DNA from 2 places in the Bacillus aquiflavi genome. Region 1 is predicted to be linked to the other one. Evidence: a T-box and tRNA genes for the amino acid it is inferred to sense, from the RefSeq annotation. Region 1 holds a T-box; the other holds one or more tRNA genes.

Evidence for each region. The T-box of region 1 lies ahead of argS (arginine--tRNA ligase). A T-box ahead of a tRNA ligase gene usually reads a tRNA of that ligase, here a tRNA-Arg.
Region 2: it encodes a tRNA-Arg, which carries the amino acid that the T-box ahead of argS (arginine--tRNA ligase) is inferred to sense. The anticodon was not compared.

What each region holds. Positions count from the first base shown of each region.
Region 1 is NZ_CP082780.1:3,703,515-3,707,801, reverse strand. It holds gene K6959_RS18040 (phosphodiester glycosidase family protein) at 1-862, opposite strand, end outside; T-box leader at 1,154-1,374, shown strand; partial or broken gene argS (arginine--tRNA ligase) at 1,473-3,153, shown strand; gene K6959_RS18030 (hypothetical protein) at 3,303-3,809, opposite strand; gene K6959_RS18025 (Cof-type HAD-IIB family hydrolase) at 3,902-4,287, opposite strand, start outside.
Region 2 is NZ_CP082780.1:2,518,958-2,523,244, forward strand. It holds gene hprK (HPr(Ser) kinase/phosphatase) at 1-542, opposite strand, end outside; gene K6959_RS12205 (hypothetical protein) at 1,363-1,755, opposite strand; tRNA gene K6959_RS12210 (tRNA-Arg) at 1,873-1,946, opposite strand; gene K6959_RS12215 (metallophosphoesterase family protein) at 2,061-2,579, opposite strand; gene K6959_RS12220 (XTP/dITP diphosphatase) at 2,630-3,229, opposite strand; gene rph (ribonuclease PH) at 3,237-4,004, opposite strand; gene K6959_RS12230 (GerMN domain-containing protein) at 4,111-4,287, opposite strand, start outside.

The sequences.
Region 1 (4,287 bases):
CGCCTAATGCTTGGTTTACATCTTCCCATCCTTCCGCTACTTTTGTCGTTACAGCCACCTCTTGGCCAACTGTTAAAGTGTTAAGAAATTCCGCGGCAGTACCATGGCCGGAAAGAACGATTTGCCCTTCTTGAATCGGTTCATTCCCTTTATTATGTATTACTTTCTCTATCTTTCCACTCACGGTACCTGTTTTTCGCATATCACCGTCAACTTCACTTACGACAACTTCAATCCCATAAGAATTTGTTCCCGTTGTTTTCATATTAGGGGTATAGGCAATAAGTTGATTTGCACCGCGCTCAATATTCAAATTATTAATCTTCTTTTCAACCCCATTGACTGATAGAGAAAACTGCGGATTAGGATGACCAATGATCGCTTCCCCATTTTCTTTCATTCCAAACGATTCACTCGTTCCACCTTTTAATATTTTTCCATCTTGGATGACTGCACCGAGGGGAACACCGTTTGACATGTTATAAAAATCAGCATTCACTCCACCGACTACTACATAATTTGGTTTTGAAGTGTATGATGCCTGTTGACGAACTGTCTGCATACCGAAGTCTTTTCCGTTTGGTAATCCTGATTTAATGACGACATTCGGATTTTTTACATCTACGTCCATAACAAACGCACTTTGTCTGCCAATCTTTCCATCCATGACCATTGTCGTTTCTTCTACACCAAGGGCAATTGGTCTCGACCATTCTTCGACTACATTTCCAAGTGTATTTTCCTTGCCACTCTCAGCATAAACTGCTTGCTGCATAGCTGGAACCGGCATCAATATCATTTGAAAAACGAGAAAAAATGCCAGTAAAGCTGCACAGCTTCTCCTTATAACTTGCACAGTCATTCACTCCTTAACTTTGAATTGAACAGAAGTTTAGAACTTTCTTTTTTGGACAAACACTATTAATCTCATCTTACTAATTAAACATATTTTCAGGATTAATTTTCTATTAAGATATAATTAAAATTTTTAAAAAATGAAACTCTATAAACTGTTCTATCGCCCTGTTTCAAATATTGACTTTGTTTACAATCTGACTTTTATGTTCATCAAACGTTTGATTAAATTTTTTTAAACGGCTTAATAATATTGACTTATAAGGAATTTTTTATTATAATTGCGACAATTTAATATGTAAATTCGTTGAAAAAGAGAGTAGTTTACGAAAAATGGGATAGCGAGTTAGGGACGGTGGGAGCCTAACGCATTGAACGTAAATGAACCGCACTTTGGAGAGGCTTTTTGAAATGACAGTAGAAAAGATCGGGGAGCCACCTCGTTATCAACAGAAAGTGGTCGCGTATTGCGCGGCAACTAGAGTGGCACCACGGGAAAGCTATGCTCTCGTCTCTTGTTATCCAAGGGACGAGGGCTTTTTTATTTTTTTTAACGCTATGAATAGGACAGCAATTATATCCTATAACAACAAGATTGTTTAAGGAGGGAATTTGCAATGAATGATAAACGAAAGATCGCACTTGCTTTATTGGAAGCCATTAATAACAAACTTTCTTTAACTGATATAATTAAAGCAATTGAAAAACCGAAATATGCACATTTAGGCGATTATGCATTTCCGTGTTTTACTTTAGCCAAAATTGATCGACAACCTCCTAGCATAATTGCGATAAGTTAGCAAATCGGATTCACCATGAAATAATTGAGAAAGCAGAAGCTGTAAATGGCTACGTGAATTTCTTTTTAAGCAAAGCAGCGATCACAAAAAATGTACTATTAGACATTATAAATGTTGGCGATAACTATGGAAGAAATAAAGCCGGAGAAGGAAAAGTTATGACAATTGACTTTTCCTCGCCAAATATAGCAAAACCATTTTCGATGGGACATTTACGTTCTACAGTAATTGGCAATGCTTTAGCAAATATAACGGAGAAAAATGGTTACCAAGTTGTCCGGATTAACCATTTAGGTGACTGGGGGACACAATTTGGCAAGCTGATCGTTGCTTATAAGTTATGGGGCAATCAGGCATTAATTAAGCAATCACCAATACGTGAGCTGTCAAAAATTTATGTAAAGTTTCATCATGAAGCTGAAAAAGATGACACATTAAATGACAAATCGCGCACTGCGTTCAAACAGCTTGAAGAAGGTGATGAAGAGGCGCTGTTTTTATGGAAATGGTTTAAAGAAGCTTCAGTGAAAGAATTTGAAAAAATGTATCGTTTGCTCGGTATCCATTTCGATTCTTATGCAGGAGAATCATTTTATAACGATAAGATGGATCGGATTGTTGATTTGTTAAAAGAAAAACAGCTGCTAGTTGAATCGGAAGGGGCAATGGTCGTTCCTTTAGAAAACATGCCGCCATGCTTAATTACAAAAACAGATGGAACAACGCTTTACGCAACAAGAGACTTAGCCGCAGCTATTTACCGCCATGAACATTACGGCTCAGAGAAATCGTTTTATGTTGTTGGAAATGAACAGTCCTTGCATTTTAAACAACTGTTTTTTGTTTTAGAAAAGTTAGGCTATTCATGGGCAAAGGGGCTGCAACACATTCCATTTGGGATGATGTTAAAAAACGGTAAGAAAATGTCGACACGGAAAGGCAAAGTAGTGTTGCTAGAAGAAGTATTGCAAGAAGCAATCGATCTTGCTTATACAAATATTGCAGAAAAAAATCCACAGCTTCAAAACAAAGAGCAGGTTGCCCGTGAAGTAGGAACGGGTGCAATTATTTTCCATGATTTAAAAAACTACCGGATGAACGATGTTGGATTTTCATTACAGCATATGTTACGTTTTGAAGGTGAAACAGGTCCTTACGTACAATACACACATGCTCGTATATGTTCGTTATTACAAAAAGGCAGATTTACGTTAAATCATCTTTCATTTGATGGTTTAGATGATAAAGCGTGGCAAATGGTTACTCTCCTTAAAGAGTTTCCGACAATCGTCAAAAGAGCATTTGATCATGCAGATCCATCCCAAATTGCAAAATATGTAGTTGAGCTATCAAGAGCATTTAATAAATATTATAGTCATACACGAATTTTAGAAAAAGACTCAACAACAGTGGCAAATTAACACTTACCGCTAGTGTAAAAATTGTCCTAAAAGAAAGCTTGCGTCTATTAGGGTTAAAAGCACCTGAAAAAATGTGATAAATAATCAAAAACATCCCCTGCCAAATTAAAAATAAGCAGGGGAAAAACAAACGGTTTAGTTTAAAACAACGAAATACCAATTCTCACTCAGCTTATCAATATATCCAAAGTGGCTGCCAAAATCATTTTTTGAGTCGGTTTTTTTATCATGAAATGAATAAACAAAAAACGGACGAGTTGTCTACTACGCCACGAAATGCAAAAAATAAAATAAAATAACGATTTCCTTCACCTTTTATTAATATATCACCGCCACCTTTTGATAGACGAGCATATTTTTTCGGCAAGGAAATGAGATCTGAATTGTGTGAAACATTTGGTTCCAGCGTTCCATCCTCTACCATCCTCACTACTTCTTCTCTCGCAGATTTATTCATTTTAAAATTAATCTGCACGGCTGTTTCTGTAAAAGGAAAATAAAATATTAACAAGATCGTGACAATTTGAATGAAAATCGGCTGCCAATCTTTATGTTTTAATAAATGATAGACAGTAATTATTGTTACAACGATATAAAGACCAAAGATCACGCGCCAAATGATAGGCATTAAAAAAGGGGTAACGATATTAATAATATTTAATTGAAAAGCTTGAAAAATAATAATTAAAATACTGCTAATGATCGATAAACGCAAATATTTGCTTGACTTCATTTTTTACCAACTTTCAATAGATATCATTCCACATATATATGAGCGAGTCAGCCCAACTAATATCGTTAGGTCATTTCCCATTCACTTAAACCTTACTCTAAAACCCACTTCCAGATTGCTTCTGCTACTCCATCTTCAATATTCGTTCCTGTCACAAAGTCTGCCGCTTTTTTTACCGTTTCCTGAGCATTGCCCATTGCAATCCCATAGCCTGCTTCTGTTATCATTGCTAAATCATTAAGACTATCACCGACAGCCATCACATCATCCATAGAAATGTCAAGATTTCGGCAAACACGGCGAATAGCTCTTGCCTTATTAATCCCCTTTGCATTTACTTCTAAATTTGTCGGACTTGAATTACTAATCTCTAATTGATTGCTGTTAACTAACTTCTTGTAAAGCTTTTCTCTTACTGCCTGATCATCTGTATCAAACCCAAACTTAAGCCATTCACACGTTGTTATCTCATTTGGCA
Region 2 (4,287 bases), 1.2 Mb from region 1:
AACACAACAATGTCATCGGCAACTAAACGATGCCCACGACCGATCAACGTGTGTGCAGTCTCACTTTTGCCTACCCCTGATTTACCGCGCAGTAAAATGCCGATTCCTGAAACATTGATACAAACTCCATGCACTGCGATTTCTGGTGCCATTGTTTTTACTAAATAGGCATCTAGTTTCCCAATAAATTCGTAAGTTGTTTCATGCGTACGGAGTAGTGGGATATTTTCTTCCGTACAAAATTGAGTTAAATATTTTAATCCTTTTTGTTGTTCAGTCACGATGATGCAAGGCGGATTATATTTGACGATATTCCCGACCCGAAGCTTGCGTTCATCTTCATTTAACATATGTAAATAAGTAATTTCATTTTTTCCAAGTACTTGAACATGTTCCATCGGGAAAAAATCAAAGTAATCAATAAATTCTAATCCAGGACGATGTGTTCTTGACTTCGTGATTGTACGATGTAGTTGATTTTTTCCTGTCAATACTTCTAATGAAAATTTTTGTATTAAATTATCAATCGTTATAGATTTCACACCCATTACACTCTCCATTAACCTTCTTAAAAGCAGTCTACTTAAAAAAATAATACTAAAAGTCGGAGGATGCCGCAATCTTTCATGTAGTGTAATGAATAACTCATGATGATACAAGTAAATGGAAGTAGTACAAAATTCATTTTAATTTTTGGCACATTTTATATTAAAATAATTATTAGAGGTTCATTTTATAATTTTCATTCCTTATGCTAAGGGTTAATAAAAAATAGGCACCTCCCCAATCTAGTATAATTTGAATCCATTAAATACTTTATATAATCGCTGTACTGTTCCATTGTTCGTTGTTTTAACCCCTCAGCTTCTTTCGCTTGAATAAATATTACTAGCGCCTCATTTATTTTTTCATAACGCTCATTCTTTTGTTGGACATTCCAATAGCTAGCGGATATTACGGACAGCCTTTGCCCCTCTTTCGCCTATAAAGTTACGTTTCATGCTTTTCTTATACCTCCGATCTGTTCGATGACCTTTCACCTGTAAATTAAAAAGAAGCATTCTTTTAAAAAAACAAGCACAATTGCCCAAACTTATTATGAGCAATTGTGCTTTTACTCATTTATAGCTCCCGTTTTGATGAATAGTAGAGGTAATATTTTTTAATCAACGTAAATCAAGCAAGTAGACATATCCTTTTATAGCGTTCTAAAACTCTGTAATCAAAATTAGAGTACACTTCAGCTCGAAGTTCTATCTCTTCAAATATATTATTTTGTAAGGGTTTGATCACACTCATGTACCTGCCAGATAATCCTCCGATTCTCTCAAGTGTCCAAGCAACTGAATATGCGCTTTGCTTTCATAAATGTTTCACCTCTGGAATTCCAGATTCTTCAATCCACTCGTATAATCCCTTCAACTCTTCTTTCACACGATTGATCTCTGTTTTCCCTATTTTTTTCGCTTGTATAAACCAGATCTGATAGCTTTCTTTTAGCTGATAAGCGATCTTTATTATAGAGCCTGTTAAATTAGTTATCCTTGCGAAATGGTTAACAATAACTTCATAATCACGCAAAATACGCTCACATAGTCCTGCCGCCGTCATTTGACGGAAGACCGTAGTGAGCGCTTGTTTTTGTGTTATTCCGTTTGTATTTCTTGAAACTTTCTCGACACTTTTCTGCGGGCTGGACGTAAATAAATCCGTCAAGTATGCGTCTACTTTTAGGACGTCTTTTTTCCTCATCATGGTAACCCCCCCCGATAAGTATATTTACGTGTATAATCGGATGGTTAACCGTGTACATGACCGTTTACCTAGCGTGCTAAAACGTTGATTTGACGGGCTTTTATCGCATTTTTAGGACGTCCCAGGAGAGATTCGAACTCCCGACCGACGGCTTAGAAGGCCGTTGCTCTATCCAGCTGAGCTACTGGGACATGATTTTGTGTATCAGAGACAAGTTTTATTATATTATTTTACCCAATGGATGTCAATGGTTTTTTTAAAAAAACTCAAGGGAATTACTTCCCTAGAGTATTATAAGCTATTTTTTATTTTTTAGGAAGAGGAAATCTCTGCTTTAATTCAGTAAGTTCTCCTTTTTCATATTCAAATATAGAAATATTTGCATAGTTATTTTCTAGTCTTAAAATAACATACGTTTTTTCTATTCGCTTTCGTGGTAAACAGATGCTTCCAGGATTAATAAACAACTTCCCAGCAATGATTTCGACTCCTAAAATATGTGAGTGTCCAAAGCAGACTATATCCGCATCTAATTCCGCTGCACGATAGTGCAAATTCATTAATGTATGCTTTACACCGTATTGATGACCGTGAACAACTAGAAGTCTGTATCCATCTATTTCCTGGATTACTTCTTCTGGAAATCGTTTTTCAATGTCACAGTTTCCTTTTACTATTATGAAATCTTCGATCGCATTATGAGCAATGGACAGCTCAGAATCACCACAATGAATCATGTGATCAATCTCATCCATATGCTTATTTTTAATCACTTTTAACTCTTCCGTTAAACCGTGACTATCACTTACAATTAATATATTCATCGTTTCTAATTCCTCTTTTGAAAAAATTAGCGTATCTAGAAATCATTATACTATTCAGATAAAATGCGTGCAAAATCTTTTTCTAACTTCTTTAACGCTTTTGCACGATGACTTATTTTATTTTTCTCATCTTTACTCAGTTCTGCCATTGATTTCTCTTTTTCATTCACATAAAATATCGGATCATAGCCGAAACCGTTGCTTCCTTTCCGTTCCTTCAGTATCCGCCCTTCACATGTACCAAAAACAGTAAATGTCTCCATACTCGGGGAAGCTACTGCTAAAGCACAATAAAATCGGGCTGTTCTATCCTTTTCTTTTACCGTGCTAAGCTCTAATAATACTTTGTCAATATTCGCATCGTCATTTTTTTCTTCTCCTGCATAGCGGGCTGAAAACACTCCTGGCTTGCCTCCGAGGGCATCGACAATTAAGCCTGAGTCATCAGCAATGACTATTTTACCAAGGCGATTTGCAATTGTTTCAGCTTTCATAATCGCATTTTCCTCAAATGTCATTCCAGTTTCTTCAACATCCCTAATTTCAGGATAATCTAATAATGTTTTAACTTGTATCCCACGCTTGCTAAACATTTGCTCATATTCTTTTGCTTTACCTTTGTTTTTAGTCGCAATAATGACCTCATCCATTTTATTATTATTCCGCCTCTTCCTTCTTTCCATTACCTTCAATGAGTTCAATGATTTTTTCATCTAAAACGCTTTTCTGAAGTTCAAATAATTGCATGAGTCCGCCTTTTGCAGCAGCCAATAGTTCGTTAAGCTGATCAGAAGAAAAAGTCGCTTCTTCTCCAGTTCCTTGAAGCTCAACAAATTCCCCATTTCCAGTCATGACAACATTCATATCTACTTCTGCCTTTGAATCTTCCGCATAATTTAAATCAAGAACAGCACCGATATCTTTTAATATTCCGACACTAGTTGCAGCTAAGTAATCCGTTATTGGAAACTTTTTAATTGCTTTTTGCTCATATAGTTTTGCAAAAGCTTGAGTCATTGCAACAAACGCTCCTGTAATAGAAGCTGTGCGAGTTCCTCCGTCGGCTTGAATGACATCACAATCAATCCAAATCGTTTTTTCTCCTATAGATTCTAAATCAACGACAGCACGAAGGGAACGACCAATTAAACGTTGAATCTCCATTGTTCTTCCAGATATTTTACCTCTTGCGGATTCTCGGATATTTCTCTGTTCTGTCGCCCTTGGCAACATTGAATATTCTGCAGTAATCCAACCTTTTCCTTCTCCGCGCATAAACGGCGGAACGCGATCTTCAACGCTCGCAGTACAAATGACTTTTGTATCTCCAACACTAATTAAAACAGAGCCTTCCGGATGCTTCAAATAGTTTGTATCAATATGTATCGTTCTTAATTGCTGTTGCTCACGTCCATCAACACGCATTAATGTACCTCCTTCAATAATTAACATGACAAAGTCAATAAAGAAGAGGTGGCATGAATTGCCAACCTCTATTCCTATCATTATATAGTATAAAAAAAATATTTTTTTAAAAACTACCTGTATTTATTTTTTCTGGACGTGTTACTGGTTCAGACAACTTTTCACCCTCTTCGTTGATCACTTCTGTACTTCCATCCACCATAACCGAAACACTCTCAATCCCTTGCTGTTCAGTTAAAGAGAGGACAAGACTATTCAATAAATGTTTTGAAATCATTTTTTC